Regions from separate parts of the Streptomyces sp. NPDC001153 genome, predicted to be linked through region 1. Evidence: predicted binding sites of a transcription regulator. Region 1 holds the regulator's gene; each other region holds the start of a gene.

The links. The regulator HrcA, encoded in region 1, represses chaperone genes, less so after heat shock. The targets are predictions, from matches to a motif close to TTNGCACTCNGNNNNNCNGAGTGCNAA.
Region 2: the regulator HrcA is predicted to act here: its motif matches at 2,236-2,262, upstream of groES (co-chaperone GroES).
Region 3: the regulator HrcA is predicted to act here: its motif matches at 4,803-4,829, upstream of groL (chaperonin GroEL).

What each region holds. Positions count from the first base shown of each region.
Region 1 is NZ_JBSFJZ010000048.1:39,759-45,729, reverse strand. Features, by position in the region: gene ACWDEN_RS39145 (VOC family protein) at 1-255, opposite strand, end outside; gene ACWDEN_RS39140 (16S rRNA (uracil(1498)-N(3))-methyltransferase) at 271-1,023, opposite strand; gene ACWDEN_RS39135 (nitronate monooxygenase) at 1,020-2,096, opposite strand; gene dnaJ (molecular chaperone DnaJ) at 2,196-3,332, opposite strand; gene hrcA (heat-inducible transcriptional repressor HrcA) at 3,333-4,349, opposite strand; gene ACWDEN_RS39120 (MBL fold metallo-hydrolase) at 4,521-5,243, shown strand; gene ACWDEN_RS39115 (DUF3097 domain-containing protein) at 5,278-5,971, shown strand, end outside.
Region 2 is NZ_JBSFJZ010000016.1:28,436-34,406, forward strand. Features, by position in the region: gene ACWDEN_RS19670 (class I SAM-dependent methyltransferase) at 1-185, opposite strand, end outside; gene ACWDEN_RS19675 (polysaccharide deacetylase family protein) at 277-1,212, shown strand; gene ACWDEN_RS19680 (polysaccharide deacetylase family protein) at 1,224-2,069, shown strand; gene groES (co-chaperone GroES) at 2,409-2,717, shown strand; gene groL (chaperonin GroEL) at 2,841-4,466, shown strand; gene ACWDEN_RS19695 (ester cyclase) at 4,668-5,375, opposite strand; gene ACWDEN_RS19700 (SDR family NAD(P)-dependent oxidoreductase) at 5,453-5,971, opposite strand, start outside.
Region 3 is NZ_JBSFJZ010000002.1:149,984-155,954, reverse strand. Features, by position in the region: gene ACWDEN_RS02750 (sigma factor-like helix-turn-helix DNA-binding protein) at 1-1,064, opposite strand, end outside; gene ACWDEN_RS02745 (SigE family RNA polymerase sigma factor) at 1,212-1,727, shown strand; gene ACWDEN_RS02740 (hypothetical protein) at 1,717-2,355, shown strand; gene pyrE (orotate phosphoribosyltransferase) at 2,403-2,927, shown strand; gene groL (chaperonin GroEL) at 3,018-4,640, opposite strand; gene ACWDEN_RS02725 (cold-shock protein) at 4,966-5,172, opposite strand; gene ACWDEN_RS02720 (MoaD/ThiS family protein) at 5,605-5,880, opposite strand; gene thrC (threonine synthase) at 5,877-5,971, opposite strand, start outside.

The DNA.
Region 1 (5,971 bases):
GTAGGCGTCCAGGTCGTCCACGCGCAGCACCACCAGCGAACGGTGACCGGTGGCGGTGTCCCCCAGCTCCTCCAGCACCTCGGCCATCATCGCCCGGTCCTGCAGCGCGATCCCGGCCGAGCCGGCGTGCGGGCTGAACTTCTCGTACGGCCCCTCCGCCGCCCCGGACTGCGGCTTGAGGCCGAGAACGTCGGCGTAGAAGCGGTAGCAGGCGGCGAAGTCGGTGACCAGGAGCCGTACTTGGGCGAGTTCCACGGTGTCCCCCGGGTATCAGGACCAGCGGCCGGTGCGGCCCATCAGCAGGGCCACGGCGGCGGTGCCGGCGGTTGATGTACGCAACACGGTAGGACCGAGGACGTACGCCTTCGCGCCCGCCCCCTCGAAGAGCGCCAACTCGTCGCGCGCGACGCCCCCTTCGGGGCCGACGACCAGCACGATCTCGCCCTCGGTGGGCAGTTCGGCGGTGGCCAGCGGCCGGCTCTCGTGCTCGAAGTCGGAGTGCAGCACGGCCGCGAAGTCGGCTTTGGCGAGAAGTGCGGCAACCTGCTTGGTGGTCGCCACGTCCGCGACCTCCGGGAACCGCAGCCGGCGGGACTGCTTGCCGGCCTCGCGCGCGGTGGCCCGCCACTTGGCGAGCGCCTTGTGACCCCGGTCGCCCTTCCACTGGGTGATGCACCGGGCGGCCTGCCAGGGCACGATCGCGTCGACGCCGGTCTCCGTCATCGTCTCGACGGCGAGTTCGCCGCGGTCACCCTTGGGGAGCGCCTGTACGACGGTGACACGGGGGCTGGGCTCCGGCTCCACCGGGAACTCGAACGGCTCGACCACCAGGTGGTCCTTGCCCGACACGCTGACGACGACCCCGGCGGCCCCGCGCCCCTTGCCGTCCGTCAGCACCACGTTCTCCCCGGGCTGCAGCCGCCGTACCGAGACCGCGTGCCGCCCCTCGGGACCCGTGACGTCGACGAGTGAGCCGGGGCCCACGCCCTCGAGCGAGTCGACGACGAACACCGGCGCGGTCATCGCAGGCCCCCCTTGGCCGACAACGCTGTCCGGGCGGCGTCGAGTTCGGCGGCCAGCACCTCCACGAGCTCTCCGGCGGGCAGCTCGCGGGCCAGCCGATGCCCCTGCCCGGCCCACAGCGCCATGCCCTGCGCGTCCCCGGCCTTGGCGGCGGCCTTGCGCAGCGGCGAGGTGAGGTGGTGGATCTCCGGGTAGGCGGCGGGGGCGTACGGGCCGTGCTCGCGCAGGAAGCGGTTGACCAGGCCGCGCGCCGGGCGGCCGGAGAAGGCGCGGGTCAACTCGGTGTGCGTGAACAGGGGGTTGGTCAGCGCCTGCTTGTGCACGGCCTGCGCGCCGGACTCGGGGGTGGCGAGGAAGGCGGTGCCGAGCTGGGCCGCGCTCGCGCCGGCGGCGAGGACGGCGGCGATCTGGCTGCCGCGCATGATGCCGCCGGCGGCGACGACCGGGATGCTCACGGCCTCACGGATCTGCGCGACCAGCGACAGCAGTCCGATGCCGGCGCCGTCGTTCTCGGGAAGGTCCCGGTGGGTGCCCTGGTGGCCGCCCGCCTCCACACCCTGCGCGATCACCGCGTCCGCCCCGGCCCGCTCCACGGCGCCGGCCTCCTCGGCGGTGGTGGCGGTGACCAGGGTGAAGGTCCCGGCACGGCGGAAGGTGTCGAGGACGTCCCGGCCCGGCACGCCGAAGTGGAACGAGACCACGGGCACCGGGTTGTCGAGGAGGACGGCGAGCTTGGCGTCGTAGCCGTCGTCCCGGCCGCTGTCCGGGTCGCCCAGCTCGGTCTTGTACCAGGTGGCCTCGCCGGCCAGCTGGTGGGCGTAGACCTCGACGGCGCCGGACTCGGCATACTCGGGCTGGGGCATGAACACGTTCACACCGAAGGGGCGGCTCGTGAGCCCCCGCAGCTGCTTGATCTCCTGGTACATGCCGTCGGCGGTCTTGTACCCCGCGGCGAGGAACCCGAGGCCCCCGGCCTCGGAGACGGCGGCGACGAGCTGAGGGACGGAGACACCGCCCGCCATGGGGGCCTGCACGATCGGGTGGGGGAAGAGATCGGTCAGCGCGGAGGACATGACCGCATGTTGTCACGTCCTCCGAAAGAGTCCGAATCGGGGCTTCCCACGGCATAGGACAAGGGCATACGGGGTGCCGAAGCACCCCGTACGCAGCGCTCAGCGTCCGTTGAACGCGTCCTTCAACCGCGAGAACAACCCCTGCTGCCCCGGCTGGAACTGTCCCTGCGGACGCTCCTCGCCGCGCAGCTTGGCCAGCTCGCGCAGCAGCCGCTCCTGCTCGGGGTCCAGCTTGGTCGGGGTCTGCACCTCGACGTGCACGATCAGGTCACCCCGGCCGCCGCCGCGCAGATGCGTGACACCCCGGTTGTGCAGCGGGATCGACTGGCCGGACTGGGTGCCGGGCCGGATGTCGACCTCCTCCATGCCGTCCAGGGTCTCCAGCGGCACCTTGGTGCCGAGGGCGGCCGCGGTCATCGGGATGGTGACCGTGCAGTGCAGGTCGTCGCCGCGCCGCTGGAAGGTCTGGTGCGGCAGCTCGTGGATCTCGACGTACAGGTCACCGGCGGGACCGCCGCCCGGCCCGACCTCGCCCTCACCGGCGAGCTGGATCCGCGTGCCGTTGTCGACACCGGCCGGGATCTTCACGGTCAGGGTCCGCCGCGAGCGGACCCGGCCGTCGCCGGCGCACTCCGGGCACGGAGTGGGCACGACGGTGCCGAAGCCCTGGCACTGGGGGCAGGGCCGGGAGGTCATGACCTGGCCCAGGAAGGACCGGGTGACCTGCGAGACCTCACCGCGGCCCCGGCACATGTCACACGTCTGGGCGGTCGTGCCGGGCGCCGCGCCCTCACCGTTGCAGGTGTTGCAGACGACCGCGGTGTCGACCTGGATGTCCTTGGTGGTCCCGAAGGCCGCCTCGTCCAGCTCGACCTCGATGCGGATCATCGCGTCCTGGCCGCGCCGGGTGCGCGAGCGCGGCCCGCGCTGCGACGCCGTGCCGAAGAACGCGTCCATGATGTCGGAGAAGTTGCCGAAGCCACCGGCGCCGAAGCCGCCCGCGCCGGCCCCGCCCGACTGGGAGAGCGGGTCGCCGCCGAGGTCGTAGACCTGCTTCTTCTGCGGGTCCGACAGCACCTCGTAAGCGGCGTTGATCTCCTTGAACCGCTCCTGGGTCTTCGGGTCGGGGTTGACGTCCGGGTGCAGCTCGCGCGCGAGCCGGCGGAACGCCTTCTTGATCTCATCCTGCGACGCGTCGCGGCGCACGCCGAGAACGGCGTAGTAGTCCGTGGCCACTTACGACTCCGCCAGGATCTGTCCGACGTACCGTGCCACTGCGCGTACCGCTCCCATCGTTCCCGGGTAATCCATGCGGGTCGGTCCGACCACGCCGAGCTTGGCAACCGCCTCGCCGCCCGAACCGTAGCCGACCGACACCACTGAGGTGGAGTTGAGTCCCTCGTGGGCGTTCTCGTGCCCGATGCGCACCGTCACGCCCGGATCCTTCGCCTCGCCGAGGAGCTTGAGGAGCACGACCTGCTCCTCGAGCGCCTCGAGCACCGGCCGGATCGTGAGGGGAAAGTCATGCCCGAAGCGGGTGAGATTGGCGGTCCCGCCGATCATCAGCCGCTCCTCGTTCTCCTCGACGAGCGTCTCCAGGAGAGTGGAGAGCACCGTCGAGACCGTACCGCGGTCCTCGGGATCGAAGGCCTCCGGCAGGTCCTCGACCAGCGTCGGCACGTCCGTGAACCGGCGGCCCGCGACCCGGCTGTTCAGCCGCGCGCGCAGATCGGCGAGGGAGCTCTCGCCGAAGGGCGCCGGGCAGTCGACCATCCGCTGCTCGACCCGGCCGGTGTCCGTGATCAGCACGAGCATCACGCGCGCGGGGGCGAGCGAGAGCAGCTCCACGTGCCGCACGGTGGACCGGGTCAGGGACGGGTACTGCACGACGGCGACCTGCCGGGTGAGCTGCGCGAGCAGCCGTACCGTCCGCGCCACGACGTCGTCGAGGTCGACGGCGCCCTCCAGGAAGTTCTGGATCGCCCGCCGCTCGGGCGCGGTCATCGGCTTGACGCCCGCCAGCTTGTCCACGAACAGCCGGTAGCCCTTGTCGGTGGGGATACGCCCCGCGCTGGTGTGCGGCTGCGCGATGTACCCCTCGTCCTCCAGGGCCGCCATGTCGTTACGGACCGTCGCCGGGGACACGCCGAGGCTGTGCCGCTCGGTCAGGGCCTTCGACCCGACCGGCTCCTCGGTGCCGACGTAGTCCTGGACGATGGCGCGCAGTACCTGCAGCCTGCGTTCACTCAGCATCCGCGCGCACCTCCAGCACGTGTCCCCTCGGTTCCACTCGGTCCTGCGGTTCGTCCGCCTGGCACTCTTCGCACGCGAGTGCCAGCGTTCCCGGGCCCAGTGTACGGCTGTCGGGTACACCGAGGGCAAGGTCGGTGCGGTCCCGGCGGCTCCTGCGGCTAGCGTCGCGGTATGACGGTGACTTGGGAAGAGCTGGGGTGGGAGCGGCTGGCCGCGGGGGTCGGCCGGTGCCGGCTGCCCGGCTGGGACTGCACGGCCGGACTGGTCCTCGCAGAGGGTACGGCGTTGTTGGTGGACGCCGGCTCGAGCGTGGCCGAAGGCGCGCGGCTGCGGGCACAGGCCGAGCGACTGGCCGACGGCCGTGTGACCCATCTCGCGCTGACCCACCCCCACTTCGACCATGTCTTCGGGGTGCCGGCCTTCGCGGGGGCGGAGGTGTACGGGGCGGTGGGCCTGGACGCGGTCTTCGCGTACGAGCGGGAGGAGCTGCGCCTGGACGCGGTCAGGAACGGGTTGCCGGTCGCCGACGCCGACGAGGCGGTGGACGCGCTCGCCCCGCCCCGGCATCTGGTGTCCGGCGAGTGGACGCTGGACCTCGGGGGCGGCCGTCAGGCCTTGCTGGCGAACGTGGGCCCCGGCCACACCGCGCACGATCTGGCCGTGCTGGTCCCGGGGGATCCGGAGGTGGTCTTCTGCGGGGACCTGGTCGAGGAGTCCGGCGAGCCCCAGGCGGGGCCGGACGCGGTCCCGGCCCGCTGGCCGGACGCGCTCGACCGGCTGCTCGCGCTGGGCGGTGAGGACGCCGCGTACGTGCCCGGTCACGGAGCGGTGGTGGACGCGGCGTTCGTCCGCCGGCAACGCGACGAGCTGGCGGCCCGTTTCGGCGTGTCGTGAGCGCGGGTCCGCGGCTTCTCCTATCGTCACTCGAATGCGCCAGTACTCCGCCGACCTGACCCCACCGTGGAAGAAGCCGAAGCCCGCGCCGGAGGTACCGGCGGAGCCGGGTCTGGTGGTGGAGGAGCCCGGCACCGGGTTCTGCGGGGCGGTGATCCGCTGCGAGGCGGGCACGGTGACGCTGGAGGACCGCTTCGGCAGGCACCGGGTGTTCCCGCTGGAGCCGCGGGGCTTTCTGCTGGAGGGGCGTGTGGTGACGCTCGTACGGCCGTCCTCGGCCCCGGCTCCGGTACGGCCCGCCCGTACGGCCTCCGGTTCGGTCGCCGTCCCCGGCGCCCGCGCCCGCGTGGCCCGCGCCGGCCGCATCTACGTCGAGGGCCGGCACGACGCCGAGCTGGTCGAGAAGGTGTGGGGCGACGACCTGCGCATCGAGGGCGTGGTGGTGGAGTACCTGGAGGGCGTGGACGACCTGCCGTCGATCGTCGCCTCCTTCGCACCGGGCCCGGACGCCCGCCTGGGTGTCCTGGTGGACCACCTGGTGCCGGGCACGAAGGAGTGGCGGATCGCGCAGTCGGTGACGAGTGAACACGCGCTGGTGGTCGGCCACCCGTACATCGACATCTGGGAGGCCGTGAAGCCGTCGTCCCTGGGCATCGAGGCCTGGCCCACGGTTCCGCGGGGGCAGGACTGGAAGACGGGGGTGTGCCGGGCGCTGGGCTGGCCGTCGG
Region 2 (5,971 bases), on a different contig from region 1:
GCCCCGAACTTCGCCGCCGCCCGCTGCCGCAGCCGGGCCTGGCCGAGCGCGGCCGACACCAGCTCGGCGGGGTGGTCGCGGCGCAGCCGGGTGGCGACGGCGAGTTCGTCGGCCGGGGCGGTGTCGCGGACCTCGTCGAGGAGGGCACGGCCTTCGGGGGTGAGGAGGAGAGCGAGGTCGTTCACCGGGTCATTGTGGGCCAGCCGGTGGATCGTGCGCCTTCCGGCGGCGGTGTCGGCCCGGGCTCCGGGCTCTGGCCTGGGAGGATCCGGCACTATGCGAGTAGTCGTACAAAAAGATAAAAATCGGGTCAGGTGTGGGCGTCTCACTCTCGGCTGCGGAGCCGCCGCCCTGGCCTGTTCCGCCCTTTTGTCCAGCTGCGCCGGCTCCTCCGACGCGACTCGCCCCGCGCCCGCCCAGGGCGGCCCCGTGCAGGTCCTGAGTCCCCAGGACCGCCAGGCCGCCGAACATGCCCGCCAGGCCGCCGAACACGCCCGCCTGGTCGCCGCCGCCCGGCGCTGGGGCCTGGCCCGGGTCCCCCTGGCACCGCCCCCGCCGCCCAGGAACAAACCGGAGATCGCCGCCCGGGCCGGTTTCGAGGTGGACCACCAGGAGGACTGGGACCTGCCCCCGGTCTTCACCACGATCCCCACCAAGCAGAAGATCGTCTTCCTCACCATCGACGACGGCTCGGAGAAGGACCCGAGGTTCCTGCGGATGATGCAGGACCTGAAGATCCCCTACACCGCCTTCCTCAGCAACTACCTGGTCAAGGACGACTACGGCTACTTCCGCACGATGCAGTCCTACGGCCACACCCTCGACAACCACACCCTGCACCACCCCTACCTGCCGGGCCTGTCCTACGAGGACCAGAAGCACGAGATCTGCGGCATGCAGGACATCATGAAGAAGCAGTTCGGCCGGCGCCCGACGGTCTTCCGGCCCCCTTACGGCAACTACAACCAGGACACCCTGCGCGCCGCCAAGGCCTGCGGCATCAGGTACGCGCCGATCTGGAACGAGGAGGTCTACGTCGACCACTGGGAGTACCGCGAGGACGACCAGAAGATGCGCCGCGGCGACATCGTCCTCACCCACTTCCGCGGCCGCTCCGACTGGAACGGCACGATGGTCGACGACATGCGCCGCTTCCTGAACAAGGTCACGCGCGAGGGCTACGCCGTGGCCCGCCTGGAGGACTACCTGTGAGGCCGGGGGCGGTGCGCGGGAGAGCCGGCCGCGGGCGGCGCCCGGTCCGGTACGCCGGCGCCCTCCTCGCCTCGGCCCTCCTCCTCACCGGCTGCGCCCAGTCCGTCGACCCCATCGAACGCCTCGGCAAGAAGGCCGCCGAGGGAGTGCACCCGCACGGGCCCGCCCCCGACCGGACCTACCGCCGCTGGGGCCTGACCGAGCCCCTCGCCCGCCCTCCGCAGCCCGCCGCCCGCGCCCTCCCCCTCGGCCCGCGAACCGGGGACCGTGCCGCCCTGCCCCGCGTCCTGGACCACGTCCCCACCCGCGACCGGGTCGTCTTCCTCACCTACGACGACGGCGCCGAGAAGGACCCCCGCTTCGTCGCCATGGTCCGCGAACTCCGGCTGCCGGTCAGCATGTTCCTCACCGACAGCGCCGTCGGCCCCGGCTACGGCCACTTCGCCCGCCTGCACGGGCTGGGCGCCGGCATCGAGAACCACACCCTCGACCACCGCGCGCTGGCCGGACTGCCGTACGCCGGGCAGCGCGCCGAGATCTGCGGCCAGCAGGACAGGCTCGGATCCCGCCTCGGCCTGCGCCCCCGGCTCTTCCGCCCGCCGTACGGCGCGTACGACACCACCACCCTGCGCGCGGCGGCAGACTGCGGCATCTCCACGGTCGTCCTCTGGCGCGCCGCGATGACCCCGACCGAGCTCGCCTACACCCACGGCGAACACCACCTGCGCCCCGGCGACGTCATCCTGGTCGGCCCGGACGAGACGCCGGGCCCCAGCCAGCGGGAACGCACGGCGAGGGTGCTGCGGAGGGTGCAGCAGCGGGGGCTGACGGTGGGGAGGCTGGAGGACTATCTGTAGAGCCCTTTTCGGCGCCGGTCGGCGAAAAACAGCCGTCCGGCGTGTGAGGACGAGGCCGTTCAGGCCGAAGCGGGGATCTGGGGGCGGCAGCCCCCGGGACGGCGGGGCGACACCGGCCCACCAGGAACCCGGCGCGGACGAGATTCCGCCGACGCGCCGCACGGCATTGGCACTCCGCTTGACCGAGTGCTAATCGCGGTCATAGTCTCGGCTCTGGCACTCCCCCCTGGAGAGTGCCAACAAAGCGACGGGCAGGTCCGGCACCCGCGACGACGGATCGACCTGGTCGCCACCTCAGACAGTTAACCCCGTGAGATCTCCGAAGGGGGAGGTCGGATCGTGACGACCGCCAGCTCCAAGGTTGCCATCAAGCCGCTCGAGGACCGCATCGTGGTCCAGCCGCTGGACGCCGAGCAGACCACGGCCTCTGGCCTGGTCATCCCGGACACCGCGAAGGAGAAGCCCCAGGAGGGCGCCGTCCTCGCCGTGGGCCCGGGCCGGTTCGAGAACGGCGAGCGCCTTCCGCTCGACGTCAAGGTCGGCGACGTCGTCCTCTACAGCAAGTACGGCGGCACCGAGGTGAAGTACAACGGCGAGGAGTACCTCGTCCTCTCGGCTCGCGACGTGCTCGCGATCATCGAGAAGTAATTCACCCCGAGCATTCTTTTGCTCCTGAGCTGCGCCCCTGGCCCCCGCGACCGATAAAGAAGCCGGGCGTCCGGGGCGCAGTTGTCTTGTCACCCATAGATTTCCGAGAGGGCTCCCGCTGTCATGGCGAAGATCCTGAAGTTCGACGAGGACGCCCGTCGCGCCCTCGAGCGCGGCGTCAACAAGCTGGCCGACACGGTGAAGGTGACGATCGGCCCCAAGGGCCGCAACGTCGTCATCGACAAGAAGTTCGGCGCCCCCACCATCACCAACGACGGTGTCACGATCGCCCGCGAGGTCGAGATCGAGGACCCGTACGAGAACCTCGGCGCCCAGCTGGTGAAGGAGGTGGCGACCAAGACCAACGACATCGCGGGTGACGGCACCACCACCGCCACCGTGCTCGCCCAGGCGCTGGTGCGCGAGGGCCTGAAGAACGTCGCCGCCGGCGCCTCCCCGGCCGCCCTGAAGAAGGGCATCGACGCGGCCGTCAAGGCCGTCTCCGACGAGCTGCTCGCCTCGGCCCGCCCGATCGACGAGAAGTCCGACATCGCCGCCGTCGCCGCGCTGTCCGCCCAGGACCAGCAGGTCGGTGAGCTCATCGCCGAGGCGATGGACAAGGTCGGCAAGGACGGTGTCATCACCGTCGAGGAGTCCAACACCTTCGGTCTGGAGCTGGACTTCACCGAGGGCATGGCCTTCGACAAGGGCTACCTGTCGCCGTACTTCGTGACGGACCAGGAGCGCATGGAGGCCGTCCTCGACGACCCGTACATCCTCATCAACCAGGGCAAGATCAGCTCCATCCAGGACATGCTGCCGCTGCTGGAGAAGGTCATCCAGGCCGGCGCCTCCAAGCCGCTGCTGATCATCGCCGAGGACGTCGAGGGCGAGGCCCTGTCGACCCTGGTCGTCAACAAGATCCGCGGCACCTTCAACGCCGTCGCGGTGAAGGCCCCCGGCTTCGGCGACCGCCGCAAGGCGATGCTGCAGGACATGGCGATCCTCACCGGCGCCACGGTCATCTCCGAGGAGGTCGGCCTCAAGCTCGACCAGGCCGGCCTCGAGGTGCTCGGCTCCGCCCGCCGCGTCACCGTCACCAAGGACGACACCACCATCGTCGACGGCGCCGGCAAGTCCGAGGACGTGCACGGCCGCGTCGCGCAGATCAAGGCCGAGATCGAGAACACCGACTCCGACTGGGACCGCGAGAAGCTCCAGGAGCGCCTCGCGAAGCTGGCCGGCGGCGTGTGCGTGATCAAGGTCGGCGCCGCCACCGAGGTGGAGCTGAAGGAGAAGAAGCACCGTCTGGAGGACGCCATCTCCGCGACCCGCGCCGCGGTCGAGGAGGGCATCGTCTCCGGTGGTGGCTCCGCCCTGGTCCACGCCTCCAAGGTCCTCGAGGGCAACCTCGACAAGACCGGCGACGAGGCCACCGGTGTCGCGGTCGTCCGCAACGCCGTCGTCGAGCCGCTGCGCTGGATCGGCGAGAACGCCGGCCAGGAGGGCTACGTCATCGTCTCCAAGGTCAAGGACCTGGAGAAGGGGCAGGGCTACAACGCCGCCACCGGCGAGTACGGCGACCTGGTCAAGGCCGGCGTCATCGACCCGGTGAAGGTCACCCGCTCCGCCCTGGAGAACGCCGCCTCCATCGCCTCCCTGCTGCTCACGACCGAGACCCTGGTCGTCGAGAAGAAGGAAGAGGAAGAGCCGGCCGCCGCGGGCCACGGCCACGGCCACGCCCACTGAGCCCGACACGCTCGCACGAAGGCCCGGTTCCCTGCGGGGGAGCCGGGCCTTCGCCCTTTTCCCCGCCCGCGGCGGCTGTGCTTCCGGTTCGTGACGGAGGACGGAATCGTGGCGCATGCCCGCGGCCGGAGACACCGCGAGCATCGCCGCGGCGCTGAAGCACCACCTCCAGGTGGTCTAAGGTTCACGCTCGCGCGTCTTCTAGTGCTCCAACTCGTCCAGCGCACCCAGCTGTTGCATCAGACCCAGCTGGTCGTGCTGCCACCACATCTCGGCGATCTTGCCGTCGTCCGTGAGGCGGAACAGCGTCAACCCGGACATGGTGACCTGCCTGCCGGTGGGCGGGATGCCGAGGAAGTCGCCGTTGTGCGTGGCGTTCCAGGTCCACCGTGCGCAGGCCCGGTCGCCCTGGGCGAGCACGTCCTCGAGCGTGAACGTGAAGTCGAAGCCCCCGCGCCACATCCGGAATTCGCTGCGGGCGTTGTCCAGCCCGATGGTGTCCTGGGGGTTCACCGGATCGTGGCTGTGGATGTCCTCCTCCAGCACGTCGTTGAGCGGCGGCAGTTCACCGGAGGTCTGCAGCGCCGCGAAGAACCGCCGCACCGTGTCCTCGGCCAGCCGTTCGTCCCGCACGACGTCCAGATCGATGAACGTCGGCATCTCGTCGCACAGCGCGACCATCCCCTGGAAGGTCCGGCCGGTCTCCGGGAGGTTCGAGTTCCGCATCGCCTCCTCGTACGACGGGAACTCCACCACTTCGACGATGTGCGACGCGTCCGACCGGTCCTTGCCGACCAGCGCGTGCGTCGCCGTCCGCTTCCCCTTGGTCTGCGCGACCCAGTCGTCCATGAGCCGGTTCATCTCGTCCAGCCGGCTCGTCCGGCACTCGATGAGCTGTACGAAGGTCATGACGCCGCCTCCCGGCCCCCCTGGCCCGGTCTGTGTCACGCTCATTTTCGCACCGTGACGGCAGCGCCACCCGTCCGCTACTGCGGCCCGTACCTGCGCCCCGTCTTCGACGTGATCCCGCCCAGCAGTCCCCGCGGGGTGACCTTCACCAGGCCCATCAGCGCCTTGTAGCGGGGGTCGGGGATCGACAGGGACTTGCCGCGGGCGAGGTCGGACAGGGCCGCCCCGACCAGTTTGTCGGCGTCCAGCCACATCCAGCCGGGGATGTTGTCCGTGCCCATCCCGGCCCGCTGGTGGAACTCGGTGCGCACGAAGCCGGGGCACAGGGCCATCAGGCGGACGCCACTGCCGGCCAGGTCCTTCGCCGCGCCCTGCGTGAACTGCACGACCCAGGCCTTGGAGGCGCCGTAGGTGCCCCGGGGGACGAAGGCGGCCACGGAGGCGACGTTGACGACACCGCCCCGGCCCCGCTCGCGCATCGCCTCGGTCGCCGCCGAGGTCAGCCGGAGCACCGCCTCGCAGTGCACCTTGAGCATCCTGAGCTCGTCGGCCAGCGCCACGTCCAGATAGCGGCCCTTGTTGCCGAAGCCGGCGTT
Region 3 (5,971 bases), on a different contig from region 1:
CACCCCCCGCTCCGCAGCCGTGCCACGACGGCGCCCGCGGCGTCGTACACCCGGACGCCCTCACCGCCCTCACCGCCGTCGGCCTTCTCCATGCCCTGGACGATGAGCGTCTTGGTGTCCTGCGCGGACAGCGACGTGGTCGCGTACCAGACGCCCCAGCCGGGGCTGCCCGCCAGGGTGAGCACCTTGGCGGCGACCTGACCGTGACCGGTGCTCAGCTCGACACGTCCCGGGTCCCCGGAGACGCCGTAGTACAGGCCGGACAGGAAGTACCTGCCCCGCACCGGCTCCGCCTGCAGGGACACCCCCGGCTCGTGGCGCGGGTAGGCGTCCAACCCGCGGAACTGGTCGGCCTGTTCCGGCGTCGACCAGTGGCTGCCGTCCGCGGTCAGCCACATCTCCACGCCGGGCGCGGCCTGCACCCGCTCCCCGGGCGCCACGATCCGTACGGAGCCCACCGCCCGGACGGACGTCGTACCGGACGACTCACCGCGGCCGCTCCCGGCGACCCGGCCGACGGCGAGGGAGCCCCCGGCCACCAGCACCACCGCGGCGGCACCGGCGGCCACCGCGGCCCGGCGCCGCCGCCACGCCCGCCCCCGTACGGTCACCGCGTCCAGCGGAAGCGGGCCGGGAACCACCTCACCGGCCACGGCGGCGTAGGCCTCGCGCAGCCGCTGTTCATCACCCCCGGCCGCTTTCACCCCACGCCTGGCGAAGTGCCGTACCGCGCCCTTGGAGATGCCGAGCAACTGACCGATCTGCGCGTCGGGGAGCCCCTCCCCGTACCGCAGCACCAGCACGGCCCGCTGCCGTGCGGCACGCCCCACGAGCGGCCACGGCCGCCGCAGCCGGCTCCGCACCAGGTGACGCCGTACGTGGAAGTCGACGTCGTTGCGCGGAACACGGCGCCAGCGCGCGTAGACCCGTATCAGCGTCCTTCTCGCCAGGTCGTCCGCCTCGGCCGGGTCCTCGGTGAGCAACCGCGCCGTGACGAGGAGTCGGGGCCAGCAGGTGCGCGCGCAGGCGGCGAAGTCGTCATGGATCCGGGCACCCGTCCGCATCGTCTTCTCCTTGGGTCACGTGTGTTTCGATGTACGCCGCACACGCGGCTCACGGGACCTGTACGCACGGGCGGGGCGGGCGGGTTGCACAGCGAACGCAAGACGCGGAAAGACTCAGCGAGACTCAGCAGGACTCCGGTGGAGGGCATGACCGAGGACGAGTTCGACGCTTTCTACGCGGCGGCCTTCCCCCGCCTGACCGGGCAGCTCTATGCCTTCACCGGCGATCACGGCGAGGCCCAGGACGTGGTGCAGGAGGCGTTCGTACGCGCCTGGGACCGGCGGAAGTCCTTCCTGGCCGACAGCGCCCCCGAGGCCTGGATCCGCACGGTCGCCGTACGGCTGGCGGTCAGCCGCTGGCGGCGCGCCAGGCGCTGGCTGGAGCTGATGCGACGGCACACACCCCCCGAGTCGACCCCCGGCCCCGGTCCCGAACACGCCGCGCTGGTGGCCGCGTTGCGCCAGTTGCCCCAGGCGCAGCGGCTGGCGATCGTCCTGCACCATCTGTGCGACCTGAGTGTCGAGCAGGTAGCCTCCGAGACCGGCGCCCCCGTGGGCACCGTCAAGGCCCGGCTGTCCCGGGGCCGGGCGGCACTGGCGAAGCAGCTGGGCGCGGACGAGGCCGATGAGCCGGTACGGAAGGAGGGCGGCCGTGTCGGATGACCTCACCACGGATGAACTGACCACCCGGCTCCGCGAGTTGGCGACGGCGAACGAGACCACGCCACCCGTCGCCGCCCCCGGGATCCGCCGCCGCGCCGTCCGCCGGGGCCGCCGTCGCCGCACGGCCCTCACCCTCGGCGCGGGCACCGCGGTCCTCGCCCTGGCGGCATTCGCGCTGACACTGCACTCGGGCGACACCCCCGCCCACCGCCAGTCCCCGGCCGCCACCGCTCCCCGCCTCCCGTCCCCCACCTTCACCGCCTCCCCCGCCGCGACCCCGGTCACCGGCAGGGTGGACTTCGAGAAGCAGACCCTGACCATCGGCGGCCGGGTCATGCACATCACCCCGGACTTCCCGGCCCTCGCCTCCGCCGGTCTGCTGACCGTCTCCGCGAAACTCGACCTCAAACGGGACACGGTCGACGAAATCACCAAGAACTCATGCAAGGTGGCGGAACCGTACGTGGTCGAACTCCGCGGCACCGGCCGGACCAGTGTCTACGCGGGCTCCCTCACCTGCGCCCCCCGGCCCGGCAGCTGGATCGGCCTCGGCATGAAGGACGCCATGTGGCTCTACAACAGGCTGGAACCGGGCGACACGCTGTCGGTGGTCACACCGAGGGGTTAGAACGAGGGTTCGGAGCGTGTCCGGGCGATCTGGAAGACTGGACGCCTGTGACACATGCCGATCTTGCTCATCGCATTCATGCCGCCGCCCACCTGACCGGTCGGTTCACCCTGCGGTCCGGTCGTACTGCCACGGAGTACTTCGACAAGTACCGGTTCGAGGCCGACCCTGTCCTGCTGGACGAGATCGCCCGGCGGATGGCACCGCTGGTGCCGTCCGGCACGGAGGTGCTGGCGGGACTGGAGATGGGCGGTATCCCGGTGGTGACCGCTCTCGGCCGGCACACGGGCCTGCCCTGCGCCTTCGTGCGCAAGCAGGCCAAGGCGTACGGCACCTGCCGGCTCGCCGAGGGAGCCGGGGTCGCGGGGCGGCGGGTGCTGGTCGTGGAGGACGTGGTCACCAGCGGCGGACAGATCGTGCTGTCGAGCGCGGACCTGCGTGGCCTGGGTGCTCAGGTGCACGAGGCCCTGTGTGTGATCGACCGTGAGCAAGGCGGTGGTGACGCTCTCGCGGCCGAGGGCATCCGCCTGTTGTCGTTGCTGACAGCCGAGGATCTGCGGAACGCCGCCTGACCGAGGAAAACGCCCGAGGGTGGTACCCCCAGCCAGAAGCTGGGCGTACCACCCTCGGTCCGAAGGACAGGTGATCAACCGTCAGGTCGATCAGAAGTCCATGTCACCGCCCGGCATGCCGCCGCCGGCCGGCGCGGCGGCCTTCTCCGGCTTGTCGGCGATGACGGCCTCGGTGGTGAGGAACAGCGCGGCGATGGAGGCGGCGTTCTGCAGCGCGGAACGGGTCACCTTCGCCGGGTCGATGATGCCCTCGGCGACCAGGTCGACGTACTCGCCGGTCGCGGCGTTCAGGCCGTGGCCCGGGGTCAGGTTGCGCACCTTCTCCACCACGACACCGCCCTCGAGGCCGGCGTTGACGGCGATCTGCTTCAGCGGGGCCTCGAGCGCGATGCGCACGGCGTTGGCGCCGGTCGCCTCGTCACCCTCGAGCTCCAGCTTCTCGAAGACCTGGGAGGCCTGCAGCAGGGCCACGCCACCACCGGCGACGATGCCCTCCTCGACGGCGGCCTTCGCGTTGCGGACGGCGTCCTCGATGCGGTGCTTGCGCTCCTTGAGCTCCACCTCGGTGGCGGCACCGGCCTTGATGACCGCGACACCGCCGGCGAGCTTCGCCAGGCGCTCCTGCAGCTTCTCGCGGTCGTAGTCCGAGTCGCTGTTCTCGATCTCGGCGCGGATCTGGTTCACGCGGCCGTTGACCTGCTCGGAGGAGCCGGCACCGTCGACGATGGTGGTCTCGTCCTTGGTGATGACGACCTTGCGGGCGCGGCCCAGGAGGTCCAGGGTCGCGTTCTCCAGCTTGAGGCCGACCTCCTCGGAGATGACCTCGCCGCCCGTGAGGATGGCGATGTCGCCGAGCATGGCCTTGCGGCGGTCGCCGAAGCCCGGGGCCTTGACGGCGACGGACTTGAAGGTGCCGCGGATCTTGTTGACGACCAGGGTCGACAGGGCCTCGCCCTCGACGTCCTCGGCGATGATCAGCAGCGGCTTGCCCGACTGCATGACCTTCTCCAGGAGCGGGAGCAGGTCCTTGACGGAGCTGATCTTGGAGTTGGCGATGAGGATGTACGGGTCCTCGAGCGACGCCTCCATGCGCTCCATGTCGGTCGCGAAGTAGGCGGAGATGTAGCCCTTGTCGAAGCGCATGCCCTCGGTGAGCTCGAGCTCCAGGCCGAAGGTGTTGCTCTCCTCGACGGTGATGACGCCTTCCTTGCCGACCTTGTCCATGGCCTCGGCGATCAGCTCGCCGATCTGGGTGTCGGCGGCGGAGATGGACGCGGTGGAGGCGATCTGCTCCTTGGTCTCGACGTCCTTCGCCTGCTCCAGCAGGGCGGCGGAGACGGCCTCGACGGCCTTCTCGATACCGCGCTTCAGGGCCATCGGGTTGGCACCGGCGGCGACGTTGCGCAGGCCTTCCTTGACCAGGGCCTGGGCGAGCACGGTCGCGGTGGTCGTACCGTCACCGGCGACGTCGTCCGTCTTCTTGGCGACTTCCTTGACCAGCTCGGCGCCGATCTTCTCGTACGGGTCCTCGAGCTCGATCTCCTTGGCGATGGAGACACCATCGTTGGTGATCGTGGGGGCACCCCACTTCTTCTCGAGGACGACGTTGCGGCCCTTGGGGCCGAGCGTCACCTTCACGGCGTCCGCGAGCTGGTTCATGCCGCGCTCGAGGCCGCGCCGCGCCTCCTCGTCGAACGCGATGATCTTGGCCATGTGAAGTGGTCCCTCCAGGACTGGGGGTGATTCCTTCGGACCGCGCCCGCGCCCGCGACGGACGGTTCGCCGGCCTGTGGTTCCTTGCCCCACGTGGCCCGCGCACCTCACCGACCCGGTCCTTCTTTGTCACTCTCACCTTCAGAGTGCTAACGCCAATGATTAGCACTCGGCATGCCCGAGTGCAAGCGCCCCGGGCCTGCCGGAGGGGCACTCGGCCGCGGGCGAACAGGCGGCCCCGGGCAGGCCGAAGGGCCCGCACCCCAGGAGGTACGGGCCCTTCGAAAGATGAACAGAAGAACGTCGCTGTCAGTCGACGCGTGCTTCAGCTGGTCGCCAGCCGGACCATGTCCGCCTGCGGGCCCTTCTGGCCCTGCGAGATCTCGAAGTCGACCCGCTGCCCCTCTTCCAGGGTGCGGTAACCGTCCATCTGGATCGCGCTGTAGTGGACGAAAACATCCGCACCACCGTCGACCGCGATGAAGCCGTACCCCTTCTCCGCGTTGAACCACTTGACGGTGCCCTGAGCCATGCCTAACTCCCCTATTACTGGCCCTTGCACAGATCCACACTTCGCGGACCCGGGTCAGACCTCACCCCCCATCGGTCGGGGGCGTGCGCCGGAACGCGTCGACCGCGGCTGAATGTATCTGTCCAACTGCCGTCTGCAACAGGTCAATCGGACGAGAATTCTGGACGGGAACGGTCCGGAATGTGGTGAGAATTCACCCGACTCCAGGGCAAGTCGGGCCCCTCAAATCACCACAAAAGCCGCATAAAACACGTCGACTTTGGCTACTTCTTGTCGGGTGTGCGGCATGAATACAAGGCCCCCGACCGGTTGGTCCCGGAGCGCGTTCCCCAACTCTACCGCGCTCAATCACACAGAATTGCCCCCTCCGCTTCTCTCACGGAGGAGGCAATTCGATGAACAATGCGTAACCGAAGTTACCCAAGGTAACGATCAGCCGCCGGCGACGGCCGGAATGATGGAGACACCCGCGCCGTCCGGGGTGGCGGTCTCCAGTCCCTGCTCGAAGCGGACGTCGTCGTCATTGACGTACACGTTGACGAACCGGCGCAGCTTGCCCTGGTCGTCCAGGACGCGCGCGGCGATCCCGGTGTGGTTCTTCTCCAGGTCGGCGATGACCTCGGCGAGGGTGCCGCCTTCGGCGGCCACTTCGGCCTGCCCGCCCGTGTAGGTGCGCAGGATCGTCGGGATGCGAACGGTCACGCTCATGCGAGGCCAGCCTCTCGGAAGGAGTCCAGGGTCGGTCGGATGGTGGCGGTGAGGCCGGTGCCGGCCACCGCGTCCAGCGTCTTGAGTCCAT